One region of the Saccharopolyspora gregorii genome, then DNA from elsewhere that is predicted to be linked to it. Evidence: riboswitches for the same ligand, from Rfam matches in the RefSeq annotation. Region 1 holds a riboswitch; each other region holds the start of a gene.

The links. A riboswitch is a leader RNA that binds a small molecule or an ion and turns the genes downstream of it on or off. The one in region 1 is predicted to bind glycine.
Region 2: linked by a shared signal. The riboswitch ahead of gcvT (glycine cleavage system aminomethyltransferase GcvT) and the one ahead of gcvP (aminomethyl-transferring glycine dehydrogenase) in region 1 are both predicted to bind glycine.
Region 3: linked by a shared signal. The riboswitch ahead of gcvH (glycine cleavage system protein GcvH) and the one ahead of gcvP (aminomethyl-transferring glycine dehydrogenase) in region 1 are both predicted to bind glycine.

What each region holds. Positions count from the first base shown of each region.
Region 1 covers NZ_CP059556.1:3,012,217-3,021,939, reverse strand. The annotation lists gene H1226_RS12995 (AMP-binding enzyme) at 1-36, shown strand, start outside; gene H1226_RS12990 (hypothetical protein) at 33-482, shown strand; gene H1226_RS12985 (MaoC family dehydratase) at 479-892, shown strand; gene H1226_RS12980 (acyl-CoA thioesterase) at 898-1,323, shown strand; gene H1226_RS12975 (3-methyladenine DNA glycosylase) at 1,341-2,216, shown strand; gene H1226_RS12970 (HesB/YadR/YfhF-family protein) at 2,322-2,606, opposite strand; gene gcvP (aminomethyl-transferring glycine dehydrogenase) at 2,691-5,588, opposite strand; glycine riboswitch at 5,753-5,855, opposite strand; gene H1226_RS12960 (MerR family transcriptional regulator) at 6,242-6,862, opposite strand; gene H1226_RS12955 (bifunctional nuclease family protein) at 7,168-7,644, opposite strand; gene garA (glycogen accumulation regulator GarA) at 8,168-8,626, opposite strand; gene gcvH (glycine cleavage system protein GcvH) at 8,742-9,125, opposite strand; gene H1226_RS12940 (CDP-alcohol phosphatidyltransferase family protein) at 9,281-9,723, opposite strand, start outside.
Region 2 covers NZ_CP059556.1:1,698,965-1,708,687, reverse strand. The annotation lists gene H1226_RS07535 (phosphoenolpyruvate hydrolase family protein) at 1-529, opposite strand, end outside; gene H1226_RS07530 (Tm-1-like ATP-binding domain-containing protein) at 526-1,737, opposite strand; gene H1226_RS07525 (hypothetical protein) at 1,919-2,071, opposite strand; gene H1226_RS07520 (acyl-CoA dehydrogenase family protein) at 2,174-3,352, opposite strand; gene H1226_RS07515 (long-chain-fatty-acid--CoA ligase) at 3,426-5,015, opposite strand; gene H1226_RS07510 (TetR/AcrR family transcriptional regulator) at 5,238-5,870, shown strand; glycine riboswitch at 5,973-6,101, shown strand; glycine riboswitch at 6,102-6,200, shown strand; gene gcvT (glycine cleavage system aminomethyltransferase GcvT) at 6,319-7,431, shown strand; gene glyA (serine hydroxymethyltransferase) at 7,523-8,803, shown strand; gene H1226_RS07495 (amino acid permease) at 9,094-9,723, shown strand, end outside.
Region 3 covers NZ_CP059556.1:1,095,590-1,105,312, forward strand. The annotation lists gene H1226_RS04710 (ABC transporter ATP-binding protein) at 1-955, opposite strand, end outside; gene H1226_RS04715 (ABC transporter permease) at 1,345-2,193, opposite strand; gene H1226_RS04720 (ABC transporter ATP-binding protein) at 2,193-3,215, opposite strand; gene H1226_RS04725 (hypothetical protein) at 3,331-3,825, opposite strand; gene ald (alanine dehydrogenase) at 4,184-5,299, opposite strand; glycine riboswitch at 5,503-5,597, shown strand; glycine riboswitch at 5,599-5,690, shown strand; gene gcvH (glycine cleavage system protein GcvH) at 5,740-6,114, shown strand; gene H1226_RS04740 (L-serine ammonia-lyase) at 6,139-7,491, shown strand; gene H1226_RS04745 (MarR family winged helix-turn-helix transcriptional regulator) at 7,827-8,345, shown strand; gene H1226_RS04750 (organic hydroperoxide resistance protein) at 8,347-8,766, shown strand; gene H1226_RS04755 (DUF202 domain-containing protein) at 8,810-9,106, opposite strand; gene H1226_RS04760 (YidH family protein) at 9,139-9,537, opposite strand; gene H1226_RS04765 (subtilase-type protease inhibitor) at 9,645-9,723, opposite strand, start outside.

The DNA of each region.
Region 1 (9,723 bases):
CGCGCCCCCTACTGGGCGGATCAGGAGCGGACATGACCTCAGCCGTACCCGACGAGGCGGCGCTGGCCGAGCTCGTCGGCACCGAGTTGCCCGGCGGGGAGTTCACCGTGGAGCCGTGGTGGGTGCGGCTGGTCAACGACTGCGCGCTCGCCGATCCGGAGGACGGGGCCGGCAGCCCGGTGTTCGCGTTCCTCGCCGCGACCTCGGCGATGGGGGTGAGCTGGGAGCGGTTCTGGGGCTGGTTCGGCGCCCGCGAGTCGGACGGCCCGATGGCCGGGGAGGTGCACACCGTGCTGCACCGCCCGCTGCGGGTCGGCGCCACCTACGCGGTGCGGGGCCGGATCGAGTCGGCGCGGCGCAAGCGCGGCGCTCGCACCGGCGTGTTCGACCTGGTCGAGTACCGGCTGGACCTGCACGAACCGGACGGGTCGGCGGCCGCGTCCTGCACCAGCTCGATCCTGTTCCCGCGGCGGCCCCGATGAGCGGCGTGCGGCCAGGGGACGTGCTGCCCGACCACCAGGTCGGCCCGGTCAGCGCGGAGAAGATGAAGACGATGGCCGCCCTGATGCGGGACGCGAACCCGATCCACTTCGACCCGGCCGCGGTGCGCGCCCTCGGGCTCGGCGACCGGGTGGTGAACCAGGGGCCGCTGAACCAGGCGTACGTGGTGTCGATGCTGGCGCGCTGGGCGGGCGGGGCGCACCGGATCCGGGAGCTGCGGTTGCGCCACCTCGGCGCGGTGTTCGCCGGGGACCGGTTGCGCGCGCACGGCACGGTGACCGGCGTGTCCGAACAGGACGGTGTCCTGGTGGCGTCCTGCGCGGTCGGACTCGACGTGCTCGGCGGCGATCCGGTGCTCTCCGGCACCGCGTCCGTCCACATCGGAGGGTGATGGCGGTGGACCAGGTGCAGCGCTTCCGGCTGTCCTACGGGGACTGCGACGCGCTCGGCATCGCGTACTTCGCGATCTACTACCCGTGGATGGAGCGGGCCTACAGCAGCTGGCTGCACGCCCGCGGGCTGCGCTCGGCGGAGCTGGCCGCGCAGCTGGGCACCGGGACGGTCGGGGTGCGCTCGGCGGCCACCTACCTGGCGCCGGTGCGGGTGTTCGACGAACTGGCCTGCGAGGTGGTGCAGGACCGGGTAGGCACCACCTCCTACACCCTCGGCTTCGAGTTCACCCGGGACGGCGAGCTCGTCGTCCACGGCCGGATGACCTTCGCCTGCCGCGACCCGGAAGGCGCCAAGGCACCGGTCCCGCCGCGGCTGCGGGAGCTGATCGCGCAGCTGCGCCCCGGCCGGACCGGCCCCGACGAGGGCTGACCTATCCTGGCGGCACTATGCGAGTGCTGGGCGAACAGGAATGGCGGGACCGCGCGAACGCGCACCGGGAGCGGGTGGAGCGCTGGACGGGACCGCACCGGCGCAGGCAGCGCGCCGGGGAGAAGCACCCGGTGATGGACTTCCTGTTCACCTACTACTCGCACCGCCCGTCGCTGCTGGAGCGCTGGCAGCCCGGTTTCGGCGTCGCGCTCGAAGGCGGCGCCGAGTTCCTGGAGCGCCGCGGCTACCGGCGCGTCCCCGAGGGCGTGGCGCTGGACCCGGCGGTGCTCACCGCGAAACGCCGCGACTCGGTGCGCTTCGTGCACGGGCTGCTCACCGCGGTGCGCTCCCGCAGCCCGCAGCTGGGCTGCTTCGGGCTGCACGAGTGGGCGATGGTCTACCGCACCTCCCCCGGCGACGTGCGGCACGAGTCCTGGCCGCTGCGGCTCGGGCACGCGGGCACCGACGCGGTCGTCGAGTCGATGCCCATCAAGTGCACCCACCACGACGCGTTCCGGTTCTTCACCCCGCCCGCGCGGCCGCTGAACGCGCTGCAACCGGCCCGCGAGGACCAGGTCGCCCTGGAGCAGCCGGGATGCCTGCACGGCAACATGGACCTGTTCAAGTGGGCCTACAAGCTGAATCCGCTGGTGCCCGCCGAACTCGTCGCCGACTGCTTCGAACTGGCGGCGGACATCCGCGAGCTGGACATGCGCGCCAGCCCCTACGACCTCGCCGCCCTCGGCTACCCGCCGGTCGCGGTGGAGACACCCGAAGGGCGCGCCGCCTACGTGCGCGCGCAGCGCGAGTTCGCCGAGCGGGCCGCACCGCTGCGGGACCGGCTGGTGGAGCACTGCGAACGGCTGCTGGCCGTCCCGCAACCGGTCGCCTGAGTCCCGGAACGCGACAGCGCCGACCGGGCCGGGGAAGGTCGCTCCCCCGGTCCCGGCCGGCGCTGTCGTCGGCTCGGTGACCCGCGCGCGGCGGGTCGCTGCGGCTCAGTCCCGGACGGCCAGGTTCAGCTCGCCGTTGTCGTCGCGCTCGGCGTCGAGCACCTTGTCGCCCAGCAGCGACGCCGCCTGCGGTTCGAGGAAGACCCGGGCACCGGATTCCTCCAACACCTGGTCGTCTCCCTGCGGCTCGCTGGCGATCGACGCCTGCAACTCGGCCTGCCCGGCCTCGTCCGCGACCGGGGCGATGCGCAGCCCCGATCCTTCGGGCGAGTCACCGCCGGCCAGCACGACCTTGATGACCTCGGCTGCGCTCTCGCTGATCGTGAGCATTGCTGCACTCCTCTCGGAGGCGATCGGATGGAGCCGCCCACCGTAGTGCATCAGCGGCGGCTCCCGCTCACCCCCGCGCCGCGGTCAGCCCTCGTAGGCCGAAAGCGGAGGGCACGAGCACACCAGGTTCCGGTCCCCGCGCGCCCCGTCGATCCGGCGCACCGCGGGCCACACCTTCGGCGCCCCGGTGCCCATCGGGTAGGCCGCCTCCGCCCGGCTGTAGGCGTGCTCCCACGGCCCGGCCAGCGAGGCCGCCGTGTGCGGAGCGTGCACGAGCGGGTTGTCGTCGGCGGGCCAGTGGCCGCCGGCGACCTTGTCGATCTCGCCCTTGATGGCGATCATCGCGTCGCAGAACCGGTCCAGCTCGGCGAGGTTCTCGCTCTCGGTCGGCTCCACCATCAGCGTGCCCGCCACCGGGAACGACATCGTCGGCGCGTGCAGCCCGTAGTCGGCGAGCCGCTTGGCCACGTCGTCCACGGTGACGCCGGAGGCCTTGGTGAGCGGCCGCAGGTCCAGGATGCACTCGTGGGCGACGAACCCGCCGGAGCCGGTGTAGAGCACCGGGAAGTGCTCGTCGAGCCGCCGCGCCACGTAGTTCGCCGCGGCGACGGCCGTCAGCGTCGCCCGCCGCAGCCCGTCGGAGCCCATCATCCGCACGTAGGCCCAGGAGATCGGCAGGATCGAGGCGCTGCCCCACGGCGCGGCGCTGATCGGCCCCACCCCGGTCTCCGGTCCCGCGGCGGGCTGCAGCGGGTGGTTCGGCAGGAACGGCGCCAGGTGCTCGCGCACCCCGATCGGGCCGACGCCGGGACCGCCGCCGCCGTGCGGGATGCAGAACGTCTTGTGCAGGTTCAGGTGCGAGACGTCGGAGCCGAACTCGCCCATCCGCGCCAGGCCGATGAGCGCGTTCAGGTTCGCGCCGTCCACGTAGACCTGGCCGCCCGCCTCGTGCACCAGCCCGCACACCTGTTCCACGGTGTCCTCGTACACGCCGTGCGTGGACGGGTAGGTGATCATGATGGCGGCGAGGTCGTCGCGGTGCTGGTCGACGACTTCGCGCAGGTGGTCGAGCTCGATGTTGCCCTGGTCGTCGCAGCGCACCACGACCACGCGCAGCCCGGCCATCACGGCGCTGGCCGCGTTGGTGCCGTGCGCGCTCGCCGGGATCAGGCACACGTCCCGCGCCGCCGCACCACGGCTGTGGTGGTAGGCGCGGATGGCCAGCAGCCCGGCGAACTCGCCCTGGCTGCCCGCGTTCGGCTGCAGGCTCACCGAGTGGTACCCGGTGATCTCGGCCAGCCAGCGCTCCAGGTCGTGCACGATCTCCAGCAGGCCGGTGGCGTCCTGGGCGGGCGCGAACGGGTGGAGCTCGGCGAACTCCGGCCAGGTGATCGGCTCCATCTCCGCGGTCGCGTTGAGCTTCATCGTGCAGGAGCCCAGCGGGATCATGCTGCGGTCCAGCGCCACGTCCGAGTCGGACAGGCGGCGCAGGTAGCGCAGCAGCGAGGTCTCCGAGCGGTGCGCGTGGAAAACCGGGTGCGTCATGTACTCGGAGGTGCGCAGCAGCGCGGTCGGCAGCGCGTCGTCGGTCTCGGCGTCCAGCTCGTCGATGCCGGCCAGCGAGCCCCCGGCGATGCCGAACGCCTCCGCGACCCGCACCAGCGCTTCCCGGGTGGTGGTCTCGTCGCAGCTGACGCCGACGTGGTCGTCGTCGATGTGGCGCAGGTTGATGCCGCCGTCCCGCGCGGCGCGGACCACCTCGGCGGCCCGGCCGGGGACCTCGGCGACGAGGGTGTCGAAGAACTCGGCGTGCACGATGCGCACCCCGCCGCGGCGCAGCCGCTCGGCCAGCACCGCCGCCATCCGGTGCGCCCGCTTCGCGATGGCCCGCAGCCCGGCGGGACCGTGGTACACGCCGTACATGCCCGCCACCACGGCGAGCAGCACCTGGGCGGTGCAGATGTTGCTGGTGGCCTTCTCCCGGCGGATGTGCTGCTCGCGGGTCTGCAGCGCCAGCCGGTAGGCCTGGTTCCCGTCCGCGTCGACGCTCACCCCGACCAGCCGGCCGGGCAACTGCCGCTCGATGCCCTTGCGCACCGCCATGTAGCCGGCGTGCGGGCCGCCGAAGCCCATCGGGACGCCGAAGCGCTGCGTCGTGCCCACCACCACGTCCGCGCCCAGCTCACCGGGGGCGCGCAGCACCGTCAGCGCGAGCAGGTCGGCGCTGACCACCACCATGCCGCCGCGCTCGTGCACCTCGTCGATGACCGCCTGGTGGTCGCGGACCACCCCGGAGGCACCCGGGTAGGCCAGCAGCGCCCCGAAGAACTCGCCGTCCGGCAGCGCCGACGCGCCCGCGGACAGGTCCGCCACCACGACCTCGATGCCCAGCGGTTCCGCCCGCGTGCGCAGCACCGCGAGGGTCTGCGGCAGCACGTCGGCGTCCACCACGAACCGCGGCGACTTGGCCCGGCCCGCACGGCGCACCAGCGTCATGCCCTCGGCCGCCGCGGTGGCCTCGTCGAGCATCGACGAGTTCGCGACCGGCACGCCGGTCAAGTCGGCCACCATGGTCTGGAAGTTCAGCAGCGCTTCGAGCCTGCCCTGCGAGATCTCCGGCTGGTACGGCGTGTACGCCGTGTACCAGGCGGGGCTCTCCAGCACGTTGCGCCGGATCACCGGCGGCGTGATCGTCGGGTAGTAGCCCAGGCCGATCATCTCGGTGTGCGGGCTGTTCAGCCTGGCCAGGTCGCGCAGCTGCTGGAGCGCCTCGGCTTCGGTGGCCGGTTCCGGCAGCGCCAGCTGCAGGTCCCGCTCGCGGATGCCGTCGGGCACCGCCGACTGCCCCAGCTCCTCCAGCGAGCCGACGCCGATCACGTCGAGCATCCGGGCCAGCTCAGCGGGCAGCGGCCCGACATGGCGGTCGGCGAACGGAGTGCCGTGTTCCAGGGCGGCCAGCGGGATGCGGTCTTCGGTCGTCATCGCCACACCTCATTCATCGCGACGGACAGGGCGGCAGCACGTGTGCTGCTCTCCCCCTCTGTCACTGTCCGCGACGCGAACGCCTGAGAGCTTCACCCGGTCCGCGGACCGGACTTGCACCGTCGGCGGGGAACCACGTCGGTGGTCCCGCTTTCCAGAGGTATCTCGCCCGTGCGGTCCAGCAGGCCTGAGAGGTTGTCGGGGAGGGTTTGCTCCTTCGGCGCCGCCGCTGACCAGGTCAACGGCGAACTCTCCCGCGCGGGGTCGGCGATGCACAGCAGCTTACCCGATCCGGTGACGGCCGAACGGTGCGATCTTCATCCCGCCCGATCATCCCAGCGGCACGGGGCGTGACATCGACGGGCGGTGACGCGACGGCCACGGGCGCCAGGACGGCCTGGCCGGATCCGCCGACAGCCCGCGCACGGCGAGCGGGACCGGACAGACCGATCGGCGCCTGCGCACGAAGGGCCGAACGGGCCGATCGGCGCCTGCGCCCGACGGGCGGGACCAGAACAGGCCGAACGGTGGCCCGCGCACGGCGAGAGCGGCCGATCGGGTCGATAGGTGGCCCGCGCACCTGGTGGCGGCAAGACCGCCGGACCCGCGCCGGACGGCACGGCGGCCACGGCGGGCCTAGCGCGCCTCGGCGATCAGCCGATGCGGCGGTCCCGGCGCCGCGACAGCTCGTCGGCGACCGGCTCGTCCGGCTCGGCACCGTCGGCGCGCTCGGCGGGGAACTCGTGGATGGTGCCGGTGATCTCGCGCATCGCGCCGCTGACCGCGATGCCGAACACGCCCTGGCCGCCCTGCAGCAGGTCCACGACCTCTTCGGCGGAGGTGCACTCGTAGACCGTCGTGCCGTCGCTGAACAGCGTGATGCGGGCCAGGTCCTCCACCCCGCGGTGGCGCAGGTGCTCGACCGCGACCCGGATGTTGTGCAACGAGACCCCGGTGTCCAGCAGCCGCTTGACGACCTTGAGCACCAGGATGTCCTTGAACGAGTACAGCCGCTGCGACCCGGAACCGGCGGCGCCGCGGATCGACGGCCCGACCAGCTTGGTGCGCGCCCAGTAGTCCAGCTGCCGGTAGGTGATCCCGGCGATCTGGCACGCCGCGGGGCCGCGGTAGCCGACGAGCTCGTCCGGCAGCGCGGTCTCCGGGAACGGCTTCGACCCCTCCGCGGCGGCATCCTCGCCAGGTGCTCGCTCCACCACGCCTGCCTCCCTCCGCCCGGCCGAAGCCGGCGAACCACCGAACCCGGCTCGTCGCATGATCATCACCCGAGCGCGAGGACGATCATGGAACCGGGGGTTTGACCTTCCCCGACCTGGAAAATCACATCGGGGCGATTCGCGCACTCCGAAGGTAAGCCCGCCCGGTGGGCGGGTCAACGCGACGCGCGGGGACGCCCGCCCACCCCGGGTGTGACGCACGCCCCGCCTTCGCGCACGCACCGCACCCGAAGCCGCACCCGCGCGGGCCCCGGCATGCGAAAGGGGCTCCCGGTGCGAGCTGCACCAGGAGCCCCTCACGACGACGCGGGCGGCGGGGCGGGTCGTGCGCCCGCCCGCCGCGATCAGGTGTCCGCGCCGCGGAAGTCCTCCGGCGAGACCGAGTCCAGGAACTCCCGGAACTTCTCGACCTCGTCCTCCTGCTCGTCCGGGATGATCAACCCGGCTTCGTCCAGCACCGATTCGTCGGCGTGGATCGGCACCCCGATCCGCAACGCCAGCGCCACCGAGTCGCTCGGCCGCGCCGAGACCCGCACGTCCCCGTCGAAGATGAGCTCGGCGAAGAACGTGCCCTCCTGCAGGTCGGTGATCCGCACCTGCTCCAGGTCCCGCCCGAGGGCGCCGATGACGTCCTTGAGCAGGTCGTGGGTGAGGGGTCTGGCGGGTCGCACGCCCTGCTGCTCCAGCGCGATCGCGGTGGCCTCCACCGATCCGATCCAGATCGGCAGGTACCGCTCGCCCTCGGTCTCGCGCAGCAGCAGGATCGGCTGGTTGGCTGGTAGTTCCACTCGCACGCCGACGACGCGCATTTCGCTGCTCATCGACACATCGCCTCCTCCAGCGCGCCGAAGCGTGACATCCTTGGTCGAGGATCGCGCACCGACGCCTCTGACGCTACCCGCGATACGGCGGACACGCCGACCTCCGGCCGTCGTCCCCGCCCGGATTTTCCGCTCGGTGGACGGCTTTTCCGGCTCGTTCCCGGCCTCGCACCGACGGTGTCGCCGGTACCGGGCCTTTCCGTTGTCCGCCCCGGACCGGGGCGGTCGTTGACGCCGTTGCGCACCGGTTCCGCGGCACCCGCGGGTGCTCACCGGACGCGGCTCCCGCGACGCTTCCGCCGCGGACCGCCCCGGATCCGGGCGCCCGGCACCCGGGGGCGCCGACCGCTCGCGACGCGAACGATGTCCTCCGCCACGATACACCGCAGGGCATCCCGCAGAACCCGTTCCGGAGTGCGGGAACCACCGGCTCGAAGATCGCTCGCAACGATCACCGCCGAGAACGATCGGGGCGGCGCCGGATGGCGTCGCCCCGATGCGTTCTGTCCGCGGAACGTCCGGCTCAGCGGCCCTGATCGTCGATGGGACCGGTCAGGAACACCAACCGGAACTTCCCGATCTGCACCTCGTCGCCGTTGGCCAGCACCGAGGTGTCCACCGGTTCCCGGTTGACGTAGGTGCCGTTGAGGCTGCCGACGTCGACGACGACGAAGTCGTTGCCCTCTCGCCGGAACTCGGCGTGCCGACGGGACACCGTCACGTCGTCGAGGAAGATGTCGCTGTCCGGGTGGCGTCCGGCGCTGGTGGTCTCCCTGTCGAGCAGGAACCGCGACCCGGCGTTCGGGCCGCGCTTGACCACCAGCAGGGCAGCCCCGGCGGGCAGCGCATCGACCCCGGAGGCCGCTGGCTCCGGGGTCGCACTCTCGGTGCTCTCCGGCTCCGAGAGGAACGGCCTGAAGACCGAGGTGGTCTCCGGTGACTGCTCCGGCGGAACGCCGCCGGGCCCGTCGTTCTGGCTCACCTGAGCTCTCCTCTGCGCGGATGGGTCGTGCAAGTGCGTTCAAACGTACCGTGCCGTCGCAGGCCGCAGACGCGGGACTCCCACCTCACGCCGTTCGCGAACCCGAGATCAACGATCATCCCTGGTCGATGATGCCTTGGTAGTCGCTCTCGCTGAGCAGTCCGTCGATCGCGGCCGGGTCCGAGAGCTTGATCTCGATCATCCAGCCGTCGCCGAACGGGTCGGAGTTGACCAGCTCCGGCTCCTGGTCGAGCTTGTCGTTGCGGGCGACGATCTCCCCCGCCAGCGGGGCGTAGATGTCGGAGACGCTCTTGGTCGACTCCACCTCGCCGATGCCGCCACCGGCCTCGACGGTCTCGCCCACCTCGGGCAGCTGCACGAACACCACGTCACCGAGCTGCTGCTGGGCGTAGTCGGTGATCCCGATGCGCGCGGTGTCGTCGCCGGTGCGCCGCACCCACTCGTGCTCCTGGGTGTACTTGATCCCGTCCGGGGCCACTGGGGTCCCGCCTTCCTCGTCGTGCCGTGGGCGGGGCGAGGTGCCGCCGCACCCGCGCGATGATCGCCACGGGCCAGGCGAGCCTAGGTCGGGGCCGCTCCCGGCCGCAAGGCGGCCGAGCGTGATCGGGTCGGCACCGCCCGGAACTGGAACGATCAGGTCTTCAGCGTGCGGGCCGCGCGCACCGCGGCGATCACCTGCACCAGGTACAGCGCCCCCGCCCAGACGTACAGCGCGCCGCCCCAGCAGGTGAACGCGTAGGCGATCGGCCGCGCCACGCCCGCGAACGCGAAGTCCTCCTGCACGAGCAGCAGCAGCGGGAACGCGTACATCAGGCAGAACGTGGCGGCCTTGCCGAGGTAGTGCACTTCCGGCGGCTCGAACCCGTGCCAGCGCAGCACCGGCAGGCACAGGGTGAGGACCACGTCGCGGCCGATGAGCGCGGCCGCGGCCCACCACGGGATCACGTCGCGGAGCACGAACGCGACGAGCGTGGCGACGATGTAGAGCCGGTCGGCCGCCGGGTCCAGCAGCTCGCCGACGCGGCTGTACTGGTCGAGCCAGCGGGCGAGCTTGCCGTCGAGCCAGTCGGTCGCGC
Region 2 (9,723 bases), 1.3 Mb from region 1:
CTCCGGCGGCCGTCATGGCGCGGGCGTCCTCGGCGGAGAACACGTACGGCGTGGTGAGCAGATCCGCTTCCCGGGCCGCGGCGACCAGGTCGACCTCCAGCCGGTAGCTCATGCCGGTCTCCTCCAGGTTCTCCCGGAAGGTGCCGTCGATGAGCCCGACGGTCGGGAAGTTCTGCACCCCGGCGAAGCCGAGTTCCCGCAGCCGCGCCAGGAACGGCCCGGTGAGCAGGAACGGGTCGGTGCCGTTGACCCCGGCGAGCACCGGGGTGCGGTGCACCACCGGCAGCACCTCGCTCGCCATCTCCACGACGATCTCGTTGGCGTTGCCGTAGGCCAGCAGCCCGGCGAGCGAACCACGCCCCGCCATCCGGTAGCGGCCCGAGTTGTACAGCACGATCAGGTCGATGCCGCCGGATTCCTCGCACTTGGCGGACAGCCCGGTGCCCGCGCCGCCGCCGATGATCGGTTCGCCCCGATCGGCCATGCCCCGGAACCGGCGCACCAGGGTCTCCCGGTCGAACCGCGTCATGCCCGTCCTCCTCGCGCGCGGACCTCGTCGAAGGCGCCGAGCAGCGCTTCGACGAAGCGGTCGTCGTTGATGTCGTGCGGGACGCGCACCAGGCGCCGCTGCTCGGTCTGGTGCACCTCCGCCTCCAGGGTCTCGAACAGGGCCCGGTCGGCGGCCGGGTCGTGGAAGGGCTGCCCCGGGACGTCCAGCAGCGAGACGCCGCCCTCGGGCAGCAGGAACCGCACCGGGCCGGTGCAGGCGTTGAGCTTCGCGGCCAGGAACCGGGCGATCTCGCGGCATTCGTCCGCCGTGGTGCGCATCAGCGTGACCTGCGGGTTGTGCTCGTAGAACAACCGGTTCCGGTACCGCTCCGGCACGGTGTCCGGCGCCCCGAAGTTGACCATGTCGAGCGCGCCGCAGGAGCCGACGTAGGGCACGCCGCTGCGCGCGATCGCGTCCAGCCGGGTCTCGCCCGCGCTCATCACTCCCCCGGCGATCAGGTCGCACACCTCGGTGGGGGTGATGTCCAGGACCGCTTCGACGAGCCCGTCGGCGACGAGCTTCTCCATGGCGCGGCCGCCGGTGCCGGTCGCGTGGAACACCAGCGGGTCGTGGTCGGTGGCGAGCCGGTTCGCGGCCTCGGTGACGCAGGGCGTGGTCACCCCGAACATCGTCAGCGCCACCGCGGGCAGCTGCTCCACGGCCGGCACGGTGTTGCGCACGGCCCCGGCCAGCGCGTGCGCGGCGTTGCCGAGCACCTGGCGGGAGATCCGGTTGAGCCCGGCGACGTCGGTGACCGCCGGGAACATCGCGATGTCCGACGCGTCCACGTAGGACGAGATGTCACCGGAGGCCACCGTCGAGACCACCAGCTTCGGCACCCCGACCGGCAGCGCCCGCAGCGCCGGGGTGATCAGCGCGGTGCCGCCGGAACCGCCCAGGCCCAGCACCCCGCCCACACCGCGCCGCGCGCCGAGCCACCGCTCGAACGCCAGCGCCATCGCCACCACGGCCGTGCCGCGATCACCGGTGAACACCGCCGCGGCCCCGCGCGGGTGCGCGGCGGCCACCTCGGCGGCGGACACGTCGGGGGCATCGGCGGACTCCGCGCCGGACGTGCCCACGTCGACGGTGATCACCTCGACGCCCGCGTCGGCGACGAGCCCGGCGACGTAGCGCAGCTCGGCGGCCTTCGTGTCGAACGTGCCCACCACGTAAGCCCGGCCCATCGCACCGCCCCTGCTCCCGGAATCAGCCCGCGAGAACCCTACTGCCGATCCGGCCCCGGCACAGCCCGTTGATCACGGTTCACCGGCCTGGTCCGCCACCGGCGCGGCACGATCCGAGCACCGGGTCCCCGCACGACGACCCCCGGGCCGGTGCTGCGCCGGGGGCCGTCGTGGGGGTGCGTCACTTGCTCTTGCCACCGCCGAGGAAGCGGTTCTTCACCTGCTCGATCTTGGCCTTGTTCTTCGGGTCGCTCGCGTACCGCTTGGCCTGGTCGATCGCCTTCTTGCCCTGCGGGCTCTTGGCGAAGTCGGTCACCTTCTTGAACAACGACATAGCAGCTCCCAGTCGGGCCGGTCGATCACGCTGCACCCAGGTTACCGGCGAATCGGACATCCGATCGAGGGTGTGACCGGGCCGATCCGCCGCGTCGCCGGATCAGCCGAGCACCCCGCCGACCTGGGCGTGCCCCTTGAGCAGGTTGCGGGCGATGGTGCGGCGCTGGATTTCGTCGGTGCCCTCGAAGATGCGCAGCAGCCGGATGTCCCGGTACCAGCGCTCGATGGGCAGCTCGCGGGTGTAACCCATGCCGCCGTGGATCTGCAGCATCCGGTCCACGATCTCGTTCGCCCTGGTGCCGCCGTAGAGCTTCGCGATGGACTGCGCGTGCCGGGAGTCGGCGCCCTGGTCGACCTGCCACGCGGCCTGCAGCACCAGCCAGCGCAGCGCCTCGATCTCCACCGCCGAGTCCGCGATCATCCACTGGATGGCCTGCCGGTCGGCGATGGGCGCCCCGAACGTCTGCCGGGTGCGGGCGTAGTCCATCGACATCTCCATCATCCGCTCGCAGCCGCCGAGGGCGCGGGCGGGCAGCAGGTAACGGCCGCGGCCGATCCACTGCATGGCCAGCTTGAACCCGCCGCCGACCTCGCCGAGCACGTTCTCCTCCGGCACCCGGACGCCGTCGAAGACCAGCGCGGCGGGCTGGCGGTCCCACTCGCCCATGATCTCGATGGGTTCCGACTTCCAGCCGGCGTCCCGGTCCGCGAGGAAGCAGGTGACGCCGCCGTCGGCGCCCTTCTCCTTGTCGGTGACGGCGAAGACCATGGTGAAGTCGGCGTCGATGCCGCCGGTGATGAACGTCTTCTCCCCGTCGATCACCCACTCCGCGCCGTCCTTGCGGGCCGTGGTGCGGAGGTTCTTGGCGTCCGAACCCGCGCCCGGCTCGGTGATGGCGAAGCAGGACTTGCGCTCGCCCTCGATGGTGGGCACCAGGTAGCGCTGCTTCTGCTCCTCGTTGGCGTGGTAGAGGATGTTGTCCGCGTAGCCGCCGAAGCTGAACGGCACGAAGGTGCGGCCCAGCTCGATCTCGATCAGCGCGGTGAGCACGGCGGAGAGGTTCATCCCGCCGTACTCCTCGGGGGTCTGCACGCCCCAGAACCCGGCGTCGCGCGCCTTCTTGCGCAGTTCGGCCAGCTCCTCGCGGGTGAGGCCGCGTTCGTGGTCGCGCTCGCGGCGCAGCACCTCCGGCTCCAGCGGCACCAGCTCGCGCTGCACGAACGTGCGCACCCAGTCGCGGATGTCGCGTTCGGTCTCGGACAGGGAGAAGTCGACCATCGGTGGCGGGTCCTTTCGGCGAGGCCGGTGTGGCGAGGTCGGTGTGGCGAGGTCGGTGTGGCGAGGTCGGGGGTCAGGAGGATTCGGCGATGCGGCTGCGCAGTTCCCGCTTGAGCACCTTGTGGCTGGGACCCAGCGGCAGCTCGTCGACGAACACGACGCGGCGCGGGTACTTGTGGTGCGCGGTCTGCTCCGCGGCCCAGGCGATGATGGCCTTGCCCAGCGCCTCGTCCGGGTCCTCACCGCGTTCGGGCACCACGACCGCGCACACCTCCTCGCCACGCCCCGGGTCGGGCAGGCCGATCACCGCGCACTGCGCGACGGCGGGGTGCCGGATCAGCAGCTCCTCCACCTCGCGCGGGTAGATGTTGTAGCCGTTGCGGATGATCAGGTCCTTCTTGCGGTCCACGATGGCCAGGTAGCCCTCGGCGTCCTTGACGCCCATGTCGCCGGTGCGGAACCAGCCGTCGACGAGCGCCGCCGAGGTGGCCTCCGGGTCGTCCAGGTACCCGGCGAACACGTTGTGGCCGCGGACCACGACCTCGCCGGTCTCCCCGGCGGGCAGCAGTTCGATCCGGTCCTCCACGGACGGTTCGGCGATCTCGACGTCGATGCCCCACAGCGCGTGCCCGACGGTGCCTGCGCGCGGCCCGAACGCGGGCTGGTTCACGGTGGCCGTCGGCGAGGTCTCGGACAGCCCGTAGCCCTCGTGGATCGGGGCGCCGAAGCGCCGCTGGAACCGCTCCAGCACCGCCACCGGCAGCGCCGCGCCACCGGACACGCACATCCGCAGCGAGGACAGGTCGTCGTCGTCCCCGGCGGCCTCCAGCATCCTGATGTACATGGTGGGCACGCCGTTGAGCTGGGTGATGCGGTGGTCCCGGATGAGCCGCAGCGCCTCGGCCGGGTCGAACTTGGGTTGCAGCACCAGCGTCGCGCCCGCCCGGAACGTGGTGTTCAGCGAGACGGTCTGCCCGAAGACGTGGAACAGCGGCAGGCAGCCGAGGACCAGGTCCTCGCGGCGGGTGTCGTTGGCGTCGAAGGCGTTCACCGTCGCGTTGAGCACCAGGTTCAGGTGGGTGAGCACCGCGCCCTTCGGCCTGCCGGTGGTGCCGCTGGTGTAGAAGATCACCGCGGGGTCGTCGGGCGCGCGGGTGGCGAAGGAGCGTTCCGGTTCGGCCGCGGCCGCCGCCTCGCTCAGCGAGTCCGGGGTCTCCGGGCCGGGCACCGACGGGCCGATCGAGACCAGCGGGATGCCGGCGCGGCGCGCCGATTCGGCGGCGAGCGCCAGCTGGCTCGTGTGCCCGACGACGAGCTTCGCGCCGGAGTTGCGCAGCAGATACGCCGCCTCGTCCGGGACCAGCAGCAGCGGAACCGGCACCACGACCGCGCCCGCGGTGAGCACCGCGTAGTAGGCGCGCACGAAATCGATCACGTTGGGCGCCACGATCGCGACCCGGTCGCCCGGCTCGATCCCGCGAGCGCGCAGCGCGGCCGCGTGCGCCCGGACCTGCTCCCACAGCTCGCCGTAGGTCACCCGCTGCTCGCCCTCGACGACCGCGGGGTGCGCCGGGCGCAGCCGCGCCGGCTCGGCGAGGACCGAGGCGAGCGACAGCGTGGTGTGCGGCTCGACCCGCTCCGGGGACTCGTCGTCGTTGACCATCGTCCACCTCCGTGAGGATGCCGCCGGTGCGGGCGGCACGGTCGTCCGCCGTTGGACACCTGACGACTAACGTCGTTAGTTTTGGACTCTAGGACCACCCCGCGCACCGCGGCAAGAGCCGCGCACCGGACACTGATCGACACGATCCGCAGCGGACGCGGACGGGCACGGCGCCCACCGAGGGGGCGCCGACCGGCAGCGGGCAGCAGGCAGGAGCGCGGCATGGGCAGACCCAAGAGCCCCCAACTCACCCGCGAACGCATCCGCGAACACGCGCTGGCGATCATCGACGACCAGGGCCTCGAAGCGCTGTCCATGCGCAGGCTCGCCGACTCCCTCGGCGTCCGCGCCGCCTCGCTCTACAACCACGTGGCCACCAAGGAAGCGCTGCTGCACGACGTCGCCGACGGCGTGATGGGCACCGTCGACACCAGCGGGTTCGACATCGACTGGCCCACCGGCCTCACCCGCTGGGCCCGCTCCTACCGGGCCGCGCTCGCCGCCCACCCCAACCTGGTGCCGTTCATGGCGTCCGGACCGGCCCGCCGGGAGACCTCGCTGCGCCGCGCCGACGCCGTGCACGGCGGGCTGACCAGCGCGGGCTGGCCGCAGCGGTACGCCACGATGATCGGCGCCTCCACCAAGTTCCTGGTGCTCGGTGCGGCGATGGGCTCGTTCGCGGGCGGGTTCGTCGACGACGCCGAGGTCTACGACGAGCGGTTCCCGCACCTGCACGGCGCCCACCTGCTGCGCGAGCACGCCGCCGAGATCGACGACGACAGCTTCGAACTGGCGCTGCGGGCGCTGGTCGACGGCCTCCGCGCCCAGCACGCCCGGCTGTTCCCGCAGCGCTGAACTCCGCGCGCGGCGACGGGATCACGCTCACGTTCGGTTGACTGCGCTGTGTGATCTCCGTAGCGTTCCGGAGCACAACACAACACCGGACTACAACGCCGACGACGTCGTGCGGGAGAGTCTGCGCCCCGCCAGGAGCCCCTGGTCCGTGCAGGATGCGATTCCTGGGTGCAGCGCCGAAGGAGCAATCCTCCCCACCAAACTCTCAGGCCCCGCTACCGCGCGACAGCAGGCGATCACGGAGAAAAGCAGGGACCCGTGTCCCTCGCCCACGGTGCAAGCCGCCCTCGTGCGCGGTGAAACTCTCAGGCCAATGACTCCGGGGAGACCGGCAGCGCACGCCCGCGCCCATCGCCGTCGGAGGACCCCGGATATGGTTTCTGCTGGAAGTGGCCGCAACCGGTCCCCCTCGGACGTGATCGGTGCCCACCAGGAGGAGTTCCGCACCATGACGTCGTCGCCCCCAGCTCCGCGACGGACACCGCTGCACGAGGTCCACGAGTCCCTCGGCGCGCACTTCACCGACTTCGCGGGCTGGCGGATGCCGGTCCGCTACTCGGGGGACACCGCCGAGCACCAGGCGGTGCGGACCGCGGCCGGGCTGTTCGACCTCTCGCACATGGGCGAGATCGAGATCAGCGGCCCGGAGGCGGCCGCCGCGCTGGACCACGCGCTCGTCGCGAACGCGTCCGCGATCACGGTGGGTCGCGCCCGCTACACCATGCTGTGCACCACCGAGGGCGGCGTGCTCGACGACCTCATCGTCTACCGGCTGGACGAGCAGCGGTTCCTGGTGGTCGCCAACGCGGCCAACGCGGCCGTGGTCTCCGCCGAGCTCGCCGAGCGCATCGCCGAGTTCGACGCCGCGCACCGCGACGTCTCCGACGAGTACGCGCTGATCGCCGTGCAGGGACCGGAGTCGGTGTCGATCTTGGCGCCGCTGACCGGCACCGACCTGTCCACCGTGAAGTACTACGCCGGGTATCCCAGCGAGGTCGCCGGGAAGCAGGTGCTGCTGGCGCGCACCGGCTACACCGGCGAGGACGGCTTCGAGCTGTTCACCGCGCCCGAGGACGCGCCCGCGGTGTGGCGCGCGCTGACCGACTCCGGGGCCGAGCGCGGACTGGTCCCGGCGGGGCTGTCCTGCCGCGACACGCTGCGGCTGGAGGCGGGCATGCCGCTGTACGGCAACGAGCTGTCCGCCTCGCTCACCCCGTTCCACGCGAACCTGGGGCGCGTCGTGAAGCTGGACAAGCCCGGCGACTTCGTCGGCAGGGCCGCGCTGGCGGCCGTCGCGGAGGCGCCGACCGAGCGCACCCTGGTGGGCCTGCGCACGGACGCGCGCCGCGCGCCCCGGCACGGCTACCCGGTGCTCGCCGACGGCGCCGAGATCGGCGAGATCACCAGCGGCGCCCCGTCCCCGACGCTCGGCCACCCGATCGCGATGGCCTACGTGGACCGCGCGCACAGCGCGCCCGGTACCGCGGTGCAGGTCGACATCCGCGGCAAGTCCATCGACGCCGAAGTCGTGGAACTGCCGTTCTACCGCCGCAAGGCCTGACGAACGCCCGCAACGGGCTCTCGAAACCTTGACCGGACCGCGCCGGACCCGTCCGGCGCAGCCCAGATCGAACACCAGGAGGCAATTGCTCATGTCGACACCGGACCTGTTCAACGACCGGCTTGCGGTGGTGGATCCGGAGGTGGCCGCTGCTGTGGGGGCGGAGCTGGGTCGTCAGCAGAACACGTTGGAGATGATCGCGTCGGAGAACTTCGCGCCGCAGGCGGTGTTGCAGGCGCAGGGTTCGGTGTTGACGAACAAGTACGCCGAGGGGTACCCGGGCCGCCGGTATTACGGTGGGTGCGAGCACGTGGACGTGGTCGAGCAGTTGGCGATCGATCGGGTGAAGGCGTTGTTCGGGGCGTCGTTCGCGAACGTGCAGCCGCATTCGGGTGCGCAGGCCAACGCCGCGGCGATGCACGCGTTGTTGTCGCCGGGTGACACGATCATGGGCTTGGACCTGGCCCACGGCGGGCATTTGACGCACGGGATGCGCATCAACTTCTCCGGCAAGCTCTACAACGTCGTCCCCTACCACGTGCGCGAGGACGACCACCGGGTCGACATGGACGAGGTGGCCCGCCTGGCGCGGGAGAACCGGCCGAAGCTGATCGTGGCGGGCTGGTCGGCGTATCCGCGGCAGCTGGACTTCGCGCGGTTCCGCGAGATCGCCGACGAGGTCGGCGCCTATCTGATGGTCGACATGGCCCACTTCGCGGGTCTGGTCGCCGCCGGGTTGCACCCGAGCCCGCTGCCCTATGCCGATGTGGTCACCACGACCACCCACAAGACCCTCGGCGGGCCCCGGGGCGGGGTGATCCTCTCCGCGAGCGAGGAGTTCGCGAAGAAGTTCAACTCCGCGGTCTTCCCCGGCCAGCAGGGCGGCCCGCTGGAACACGTCATCGCGGGCAAGGCCGTGCTGTTCAAACTCGCCGCCACCCCGGAGTTCGCCGACCGCCAGCAGCGCACCCTCGACGGCGCCCGCATCATCGCCGAGCGCCTCCTGCAAGACGACGCCCGCGCCGCGGGGGTGTCGCTGGTCTCCGGCGGCACCGACGTCCACCTCGTGCTGGTCGACCTGCGCCACTCCGAACTCGACGGCAAGCAGGCCGAAGACCGCCTCCACACCATCGGCATCACCGTCAACCGCAACGCCGTCCCGAACGACCCCCGACCCCCCATGACCACCAGCGGCCTGCGCATCGGCACCCCCGCCCTGGCCACCCGCGGCTTCACCACCACCGAATTCACCGAAGTCGCCGACATCATCGCCACAGCACTCCAACCCACCATCGACGAGGAGACGACGACCGCGCTCGCCGGCCGCGTCCGCGCACTCGCCGAGAAGTTCCCGCTCTACGCCGATCTGTAAGCGAACCGTTTCGCGGAGATGTCCTCCGCATTGATCGGCCCGACGCGAACGCCGCATTTCCTCCGGAAATGCGGCGTTCGCCGTTCCCGGTACCACCAGTCGGAGCAAAAAACGATTCATCTCCGCCGTAACGGCAGGTCACAGGCGAATATCAACGGACAAAGCTCGCAGATCGCCACCGCTGGAAGAATCGATCACGATTCCAGCCCCTGTCGGGAAGAGCAGGACCGAACGTGGCACAGTACCGGTCCACAAGAATGAATCCTCCTTCCCTCCGCAGGAGCACGGCGATGAGCGAACCCGTCCCCGAGGAATACCGCAAGGACCTGAGCAACCGGCACATCAACATGATCGCCATCGGCGGGGCGATCGGCGTGGGCCTGTTCCTCGGGTCCGGCAAGGCGCTGAGCCAGGTCGGTCCCGGCCTGATGCTGATCTACGCCATCGCCGGCGTGATGATCTTCTTCGTGATGCGGGCCCTCGGCGAACTCCTGATGTACCGGCCGGTCAGCGGTTCCTTCGCCGAGTACGCGGGCGAGTTCATCGGTCCTTGGGCCAAGTTCGCCACCGGCTGGGGCTACTGGCTGGTGTGGATCGTGACCGGCATGGCCGAGATCACCGCCGTCGGCAAGTACTTCCAGTTCTGGTTCCCGGAGCTGCCGCAGTGGATCCCCGCCCTCGGCGCGCTCATCGTGCTCAGCGGCGTCAACCTGATCGCGGTGAAGCTGTTCGGCGAGTTCGAGTTCTGGTTCGCGCTGATCAAGGTCGTGGCCATCGTCGGCATGATCGTGCTGGTCGCGCTCATCCTGGTGTTCGGCTTCAGCGACGCGGGCGACACCGCCGCGGTGAGCAACATCTGGTCGCACGGCGGCTTCTTCCCCACCAGCCCGGTCTCGGCGCTGCTGGCGTTCCAGATCGTC
Region 3 (9,723 bases), 1.9 Mb from region 1:
CCAGCCGCACCCGCAGCGGCACCTCCGGCAGAGCCACCGCACCCGGCCGGTCCCGCACGTCCGGCCGCGAATCGATCAGATCCGTGATCCGCTCCATGCCCGCCCGCGTCAACTGGCCCTGCACCAGCACGCTCGCCATCATCCGAGCCGGGCCGCCCAACATCGCCACGTACGCCGCGAACGCCACGAACGTGCCCAGCCCCACCTGGCCGTGCAGCGCCATCCAACCGCCGAGCCCCAGCACCCCCACCTGGCCCGCCGCGGGCAGCACCGACAAGCTCGCCTGCGGGAGCGACGTCATCCGCGCCGTGCGCAGCCGCTCCGCGAACAACCGGCGCGCACCCGACTCCAACCGGGCCACCTCGCGGGCCTCCTGGCCGAAGCCCTTCACCACCCGGACCCCGGACACCGTCTCCTCGACCTGCTGGGCGATGTCCGCCGCCCGCTGCTGCGCCGACCACGTCGCCGGGAACAACCGCTTCTTGCTGCGCGCCGACACCGCCGCGATCAACGGCACCACCACCAGCACCACCGACGTCAGCAGCGGCGACAACCACACCATCGCCACCAGCGCGAACGCCATCAGCACCACGGTCCCGGCCGCCAGCGGCACCATCGACAGCAGCGCGTTCACCAGCTGCAGATCGCTGATCGCCCGCGACGCCACCTGGCCCGTGCGCAACGCGTCCTGCTTGCCGCCGTCCAAGCGCTGCACCGAGCCGAACACCGCGCGCCGCAGGTCGTGCTGCACGTCCAGCGCCAACCGGCCCGCCGAATAGCGGCGCACGAACGCCGCCCCGAACCGGAACACCCCCAGCCCCGCCAACGCCGCCGCGAACCACCACAACCGGTCGGTATCGCCCGCCACCGCGTCGTCCACCGCCGTCTTCGTGATCAGCGGGACCAGCGCCTCCAAGCCCACCGCCGCCACCGACGCGCCCAACGCCAGCAGCATCGCGACCGGGTGCCGCCGGCAGGCGGCGAACAATCGGCGGATCCAACCAGGACGGGAACATTCGCTGCCGGAGTCGCTCACCAGGCCAGGTTAGGTGCCGGGGACGACGGGGATCCGGGGGCGCGGCGGCGGCGCACCGGCGCTCACCTGAGCGAGGAGGGGAACCTTCCGGTCATCGACGTGAGGAAGGGAACCTTCCTGTCACGGGTGCGAGGAAGGGAACCTTTCGATCACAGGTGGGATGAGGGGAACCTTCCTGTCACGGGTGCGAGGAAGGGAACCTTTCGATCACAGGCGCGATGAAGGGAACCTTCCTGCCACCGCCCCGCACGAAAGAGGGGACCTCCCCACCCGAGCAGGAAGATCCCCTCCGATCGAACAGCGCCACCTCAGGTGATGTCGCGCCGCCCGCTGAAGTACCAGCCGCCGAGGACGAACAGCGCCGCGTACCCGGCGAAGGTCAGCATGCTCAGCCACCACGGATGCCCGTAGGACCCGCCGAAGACGAAGTGCAGCACCTCGAACAGCCCTTGCGGCACGTACTGCTCGTCGGGCCCGGCGGTGGCGCTGATGAAGATCGGTACGGCGAGGTTGCCGACGATCCCGCTCCCCGCGGCCCCCGGCAGGTAGGCGCTCACCCCGGACGCGTCGGAGCCGACGAGGAACAGGTCGACGATGAACTCGAACACGAACTTGTAGACCAGCAGCACGATGATCACGATCACCGGGTTGGCGACGAGAGCGCCGAACCCGACGCCGAGCAGCGTCCACAGCACCATCGCGAGGAGCCCGGCGGCGCACACGATGAGCCAGTCCGGACCTTCGCCGAACCCGTCGAGCCCGGCGCCCGCGATCGCGCCGAGGCTCGCCGACAGCACGTTGACCAGCCCGTACAGCAGGCCGAGGTTGGTGTAGGCGATGAGCTTCGCCCCGAGCACCGCCCCGCGCGGGTTGCCGGTGAGGTACGTGGTGGTGATGCTCTTGTTCCGGTACTCCCCGGCGAACGCCAGCGCCCCCACCAGACCGGCGAAGATCGTGCTGAAGTTCGTCGACATCGACATGGTGAGCAGGCCCAGCGGCAGCGGCCGCCCGATCTCCTGCTCGATCGAGGACATGTAGCCGAACCCGGTGCCCATCCAGCTGGCGCCGAAGCTCAGCAGCGCCACGGGGATGAGCAGCGCCCACCACAGGTTGGTGGTGAAGAGCTTCCGGAACTCGGACTTGACCAGGCCGTCCATCAGGCGCCACCTCCGAATCCGCCGTGCTGCTGGTACGGGTTGGGGCCGCCGGGCGGTGCCCAGCCGCCGGTGCCGGGTGGCGGACCGCCGGGCGGGTGCTGGTTGCCGACGTACTGGCCGCTGGTGAGCTGGAAGAACAGCCGTTCGAGGTCGACCTGCTCCTCCTGGATCCCGTAGACGGCGACCCCGGCCTGCAGGGCCAGTTCGGCCACCGACCGGGAGTCGGAGCCGGTGACGGCGATCCGCCCGTCGGGCAGCGGTTCGACCGCCAGCCCGGCCGCCTGCAGCGCGTTCACCAGCGCCTGCGGATCACCGGCCTGCACGAGCACCCGGTTGCGCTGCTGCGCCCGCAGCTGGTCCAGGTCGCCGTTGTAGACGCACTCGCCGCGGCTCACGATCACCACGTGGTCGACGGTGTGCTCCATCTCGCGCAGCAGGTGGCTGGAGACGAGCACGGTGCGCCCGGACGCGGCGAACGACTTCAGGAAGCCGCGCAGCCACGCGATGCCCTCCGGGTCGAGCCCGTTGGCGGGTTCGTCCAAGATCAGTACCTGCGGATCGCCGAGCAGCGCCGTGGCCAGCGCCAGCCGTTGCCGCATGCCCAGCGAGAAGCCGCCCGCGGCCCGGTTCGCGGCGCCGGTCAGCCCGACGAGGTCCAAGGCGTGGTCGACCTGCTGGTCGGGCACGTTCATCGCCGCCGAATAGCAGCGCAGGTGGTTGCGCGCCGTGCGGGACGGGTGGAAGCTCTGCGCCTCCAGCACCGCCCCGACCACGGTGGCGGGGTTGCGCAGCTGCGCGAAGGGCACCCCGTTGACGGTGGCGGTTCCCGACGTCGGGTTCACCAGCCCCAGCACCATGCGCAGCGTCGTCGTCTTGCCGGATCCGTTCGGGCCGAGGAACCCGGTCACCACACCGGGGTGAACGGCGAAGCTGAGGTCGCGGACCGCGCTGACCGGCCCGAAGTTCTTGCTCAGGTTCTGCACCAGGATCCGGCCGCTGCCGTCGTGCACACGCTCCTCCATCGTCGCTCGGCCCCGCAGGGTGCTCGCGAGCGCGGGACGCGGACGATCACGCTCGGGCGCGGGGCCGGTCCCATCCTGCCTGACCGGCCCGCGCCGACAGGGAGGAGTTCGGAAATCAACCGGTCCCGTGCTGCGGCCAGGCGATGGGCCGTTCCGGCCCGGGCCGGCGCGCCGCGGCGGGCCGGCCGTCCTCGGGGCGGGGGGAACGGTGGTGGCGGACCGGTGCGCTGCTCGGCCAGCGGCCGGTGGGCTGCCGCCCCTCGGCGTCCGGGCCGGGCTCGTCCGCCGGGCCGTGGCGGCCGGTCGGGGCGGCGGGCGCGGTGCGGTCGCCGATGAGGCCGCGGTGCACCATCAGCCACGACTCGCACGGCCAGCTGCGGCTGCGCACCGCGCCGGAGCAGGCGGGGCAGCGGCCGTCGGCATCCGGGTGGTGAGCCTCCAGCAGGGCCCGGAGCCCGCTGGTGAGGCGGTGCAGCTCGGACCTGGCGACCGGTAACAGCTCCTCGGTGCCGCCTTCGACGGCCACCCGCTCCAGCCGGGCCAGCCGGTCCAGGACGGCCTCCCGCATCTTCGCGTCGTCCACGTGCCACTCCCCGCGTCGTACGGTCATCGCGCGCGCTGATCGGGGCGGAGAACGCGGGCCCCGGTGGCGCCCGCGACGAGCACCGCCGCAGATCGCCGCGGCTTGGCGCACTCCCATCGGCAGCTCACCCGGCCGACTGCACCGAACTCACTCGGTCGAGTGGATTTCCGGTCGTGGCGGGGAACCGGGCGTTCGTCACGCTGCGCACGTCGGAAATCAAGCGTTCGTGTCCTACACTGGGACCTGGCGGCCTGCTCCCGGTGACCCCCAGGCCGGTTGAGCGGGCCGCCCTCTAACCCCTTCCGGGGTGTTCTCACCTCCACGAGTGAAACTCGCCGGTCTCGCCGCGCAGTGGTCTCGGATGGTCTCGCGGTTGCGGATCGGTTCAGACCAGCACCGCGTCCGGGGCCGTGCTCGGCAGCCCGTGCGCCAGCGCCACCGCCTCGCTCACCAGCAGCCCGCCGTGCGCGTTCAAGCCCCGGGCCAGCGCCGCATCCGCCCGGCACGCCGCCCGCCAGCCCTGATCGGCGATCCGCAGCACGTACGGCAACGTCACGTTCGTCAACGCGTACGTCGAGGTGTTCGGCACCGCGCCCGGCATGTTCGCCACGCAGTAGAACACCGAACCGTGCACCCGGAACGTCGGATCCTCGTGCGTCGTCGGCCGCGAATCCTCGAAGCACCCGCCCTGGTCGATCGCCACGTCCACCAGCACGCTGCCCGGCTTCGACCGCGCTACCAGCTCGTTCGACACCAGCTTCGGCGCCTTCGCACCCGGCACCAGCACCGCGCCGATCACCAGGTCCGCCGCCCGCACCGCCGACTCCACCGCGTACGCGTTCGACGTCACCGTGCGGATCGCGCCCCCGTGCGCCGCGTCGATCTCCCGCAGCCGGTCCACGTCGGTGTCCAGCACCTGCACCTGGGCGCCCATGCCCGACGCCACCCGCGCCGCGTTCAACCCGGCCACCCCGCCGCCGATCACGACCACCCGCGCAGGCGGCACCCCGGGCACGCCGCCCGGCAGCACACCGCGACCACCCTGCGGGGTCAGCAGCGCCTGCGCGCCGACCTGCGGGGCGAGCCTGCCCGCGACCTCGCTCATCGGCGCCAGCAGCGGCAACCCGCCGCGCGCCGTCTGCACCGTCTCGTAGGCGAGAGCCGTCACCTCGGCGCGCAGCAACTCGTCCGTCAACTCCGCCGACGCCGCCAAGTGCAGGTAGGTGAACAGCACCTGGCCCGCCCGCAGCCGCGGGAACTCCTCGGCCACCGGCTCCTTCACCTTCAGCACCAGCTCGCCCTCGGCCCACGCGTCCGCCGCGGACGGCACGATCGTCGCGCCCGCCGCCGCGTAGTCCTCGTCGGGGATCGACGAACCGAGCCCGGCGCCGGCCTCCACGAACACCGCATGCCCCCGCGCGGCCAGCTCGTGCACCCCTGCCGGGGTGCACGCCACCCGGTACTCGTGGTTCTTCACCTCACGCGGCACTGCGACCTTCACCCGGTCCGCCTCCCGACACCACGACCGAACACCGACCCCAGCATCATCCGCCCGGCGTCCGCACCCCGCCGCGAGGAAGGGAACCTTCCGGTCACCGGTGACCGGAAGGTTCCCTTCCTCGCTGTGATCCGGGCGGCTGGGCGTTGACACCCGCCCACGTCCGTTTATCGTTGCCGGGCACGACCACAACCGCACAGCGCCGCAGAACCCGAGCGGGAGAGACCCTGCGCAACGCAGGGCGCCGAAGGAGCAAACCCTCCCCGCAAAACTCTCAGGCACCCATGACCGCTCGGGCGAGGCCACTCTGGAAAGCGCGCGCCCCGGCGCCGCACCCACGGTGCAAGCCGCGAACCACCGCGGCGAAGCTCTCAGGTCCCGAAACAGAGGGGGAGGCCCGCGAACCCAGGGCACACCCGTGCCCGCGATGGTGAGGAGCCTCCATGTCCCTGCCCGAACAGCTGCGCTACACCGAAGAGCACGAGTGGATCGAGGACCGCGGCGACCTGGTGCGCATCGGCATCACCCCGTACGCGGCCCAAGCGCTCGGCGACATCGTCTACGTGCAGCTGCCCGAGGTGGGCGAGCGGATCGAATCCGGCGCCTCCTGCGGTGAGCTGGAATCGACCAAGTCCGTCAGCGACCTGTTCGCGCCCGTGACCGGCGAGGTCGTCGCCGTCAACGCGGCCGCCGCCGACGACCCCGCGGTGATCGGCTCGGATCCGTTCGGCGAGGGCTGGCTGCTCGAAGTGCGTGCCGAGCAGACCGGTGCTGTGCTCACGGCCCAGGAGTACGCCCAGTTCACCGGTGGTGAGTAGGCCGGGGCTGAGGGGGACGGAGCTGTGACGATCAGCGTCTTCGACCTCTTCTCGGTGGGCATCGGCCCGTCGAGTTCGCACACCGTCGGCCCGATGCGGGCGGCGCGGATGTTCACCGCGCGGCTGCGGGACGACGGTCTGCTCGGTCAGGTCGACAAGGTGAAGGCCGAGCTGTTCGGTTCGCTCGGCGCGACGGGGCACGGCCACGGCAGCCCCAAGGCGGTGCTGCTCGGCCTGGAAGGGCACGACCCGGAGACGGTCGACCCGGCCGCCGTCGAACAACGGGTGGAGACGATCCGCGCCGACGGCAGGTTGTTGCTGGCGGGGGAGCGCGACATCCGGTTCTCGGTGGACCGCGACCTGGTGATGCACCGGCGCAGGTCGCTGCCGCTGCACCCCAACGGGATGCGGTTCGCGGCGTTCGGCGCAGGTGGGGAACTGCGGTCCGCGGTGTACTACTCCGTCGGTGGCGGATTCGTCGTCGACGACGAGGCCACCGGCACCGACCGGATCAAGCCGGACGAGACGCCGGTGCGCCACCCGTTCCGCACCGGCGACGAACTGCTCGCCCGGGTCGCCGAATCCGGCTCCCGGATCAGCGACGTCATGTTCGACAACGAGCTGTCCTGGCGCTCCGCCGAGGACGTCCGCGCCCGGCTGCTGCACATCTGGTCCGTGATGCAGGAGTGCGTCGACAACGGGTGCCGCAACGACGGGGAACTTCCCGGCGGGCTGCGGGTGAAGCGGCGCGCCGCCGCGCTGCGGGCGAACCTCGGCGAGCAGGACGACGCCATGGAATGGCTCACCCTGTTCGCGCTCGCCGTCAACGAGGAGAACGCGGCAGGCGGACGGGTCGTCACCGCGCCCACCAACGGTGCCGCCGGCATCGTTCCCGCGGTGCTGCACTACTACGTGCGCTTCGTGCCGGGGGCGAACGAGCAGGGCGTCATCCGGTTCCTGCTCGCCGCCGGTGCCATCGGGGTGCTGTTCAAGGAGAACGCGTCGATCTCCGGTGCCGAGGTCGGCTGCCAGGGCGAAGTCGGTTCGGCCTGCTCGATGGCGGCCGCCGGGCTCGCCGAGGCGATGGGCGCGACGCCGTGGCAGGTGGAGAACGCCGCCGAGATCGCGATGGAGCACAACCTCGGCCTCACCTGCGACCCCATCGGCGGGCTGGTGCAGATCCCGTGCATCGAGCGCAACGCCGTCGCCGCGGTCAAGGCCGTCACGGCGACGCGGATGGCGCTGCGCGGCGACGGCAGCCACTTCGTGTCGCTCGACAAGGTGATCAAGACGATGCGGGAGACCGGGCGCGACATGAAGGTCAAGTACAAGGAGACCGCTCGCGGCGGGCTCGCGGTGAACGTCATCGAGTGCTGAGAGCGCTTCGTCTCGCCCGGCGCTCGAAACCGCGCGGGGCGGTGAGAGCAGGGGAACCTTCCTGTCACGTCGCAGGCGTGGACCACCGGCGTGAGTCGATGCGAGCAGGGGAACCTTCCTGTCACCGGTGCGATGAGGGGAACCTTCCTGTCACGCTCGGCCTCGTCCGGAGCCGTGGTGGCCGGTGTGGTGGAGTGCGGCGGTGGTGTTCCGGCGGGCCGCGCGGTGGTGGCTCCGGATGACGGGGAGGTTCCCTTGCAGAATTTAGGATGCGCACAACTCAGTTGCGCGCAACTTGAATTGGGGCTAATGTCGGCCACGTGCAGGAGGCGGGGATGAGCGCGGACTCGGCGCTGTCGCTGGACCAGCAGGTGTGCTTCGCGCTCTACAGCGCGTCGCGCTCCTTCACCAACCTGTACCGGCCGTTCCTCGACGAGCTGGGACTGACCTACCCGCAATACCTGGTGATGCTGGTGCTCTGGGAACACGACTCGCTGGCGGTCAAGGACCTCGGGGCGATGCTCAAGCTGGACTCCGGGACGCTGTCGCCGCTGCTGAAACGGCTCGAAGCGAGCGGACTGGTGGACCGGCGGCGCAGCACCCGCGACGAGCGGTCCGTCGAGATCGGACTGACCGAGCGGGGGCGGGAGCTGCGGCAGCACGCCGAGCAGATCCCGAACCGGGTGCTCGCCGCCAGCGGCATGGAACTCGAGGAGGTGCTGGCGCTGCGCTCCACGCTGCACCGGCTCACCGCCAACGTGGACCAGGCCGCGCACCGGGCCAGGGCCGCCGTCGCCGACGGCGTCCCCATCACCGACGAACTCCTGCGCGGGACCACGACACAAGGAGACTGAGATGGCAGCGTTGTACACCGCCGAAGCGACCGCGACCGGGGAAGGGCGCGGTGGCCGCACCCGCTCCTCCGACGGAGTGCTCGACCTCGACCTGGCGGTCCCGCGCGAGATGGGCGGCCCCGGTGGCGACTCCACGAACCCGGAGCAGCTGTTCGCCGCCGGTTACGCAGCCTGCTTCCACAGCGCGCTGCAACTGGTCGCCCGCAAGGCGAAGGCGAACATCGCCGACTCCTCGGTGACCGCCCAGGTCGGCATCGGCAGCAACGGCGCGGGCGGGTACGCGCTCGAGGTCACGCTGTCGGTCAGCCTCCCCGGCGTCGACCAGGAGCAGGCCCGGCAGCTCACCGAGCAGGCCGACGCGGTGTGCCCGTACTCCAACGCCATCCGCGGGAACGTCCAGATCGACCTCGCGGTCGCCTGACCTCCGCTCGGCGCGCCCGCCTCGGATTCCGGGGCGGGCGCCGTCACATCAGCAGCACGTACACCGCGCCGATCGCGCCGGCCAGCAGCGCGAGCGCGGTGAACGCCGCCTGCAGCACGCCGTCCGGCAGCGGTTTCGCCGCGCGCAGGTTCCGCTCCGCCTGCCGGTGCCTGCGCCACGACGCGACCGCGATCACCGCCGCCAGCGGCAGCGCCACCGCGGCGCACACCGCGGCCGCGACCGCGCTGCGGTGCGCCAGCAACCGCAGCAGCACCATCAGGCCCACCACGAACGTCAACCCGGTCCGCAGCCAGGCCAAGGTCGTGCGCTCGACCTGCAAGCCCGGATCCCACGGGCCCTGCCCCGGCACGCTCAGAACCCGTTGACCAGCAGCAGCACCGTCGCCGCCACGCCGACCACGCCGAGCCCGAACCCGAGGACCGGCGCCAGCTTCGGCGGCGGCAGCGGGGCCTTCGTGCGCAGCGCCCGCTCCATCGTCATCCACCGGCCGAACGCCGCCACGCTGCACACCACGCCCGCGAGCAGCAGCAGTACCGCCAGCGAGGTCCGCAGCGGATCCGGGCCGGGCGACATCGCCGCGTTCAACGCCTCCACGCCGACACCGGCCGCCATCAACGCCAAGGCGGTGCGGATCCACGCCAAGAACGTGCGCTCGTTCGCCAGCGTGAACCGGGGATCCGGTTCCTCGCCCACCCCGTAGATCCGGTGCGGCCAGCGCCTACACGCGGGCTCTTCGTTCTCGGCAGCCATACCGCCACCGTAGTGCGACCGGAGCAGCGCGAATCCGTCGAGGGGGCGATGCCGCGGGGCACCGGCGCGGCGCTCGGCCGGATCCGGTGCCCTGCGGACGGGAGAACTCAGAAGTCGAACACGGCCCCCGCGGCGGACGCCGCCACGCACTGGTTGCCGAACTCCTTCTCGAAGTGCACCGGGCGG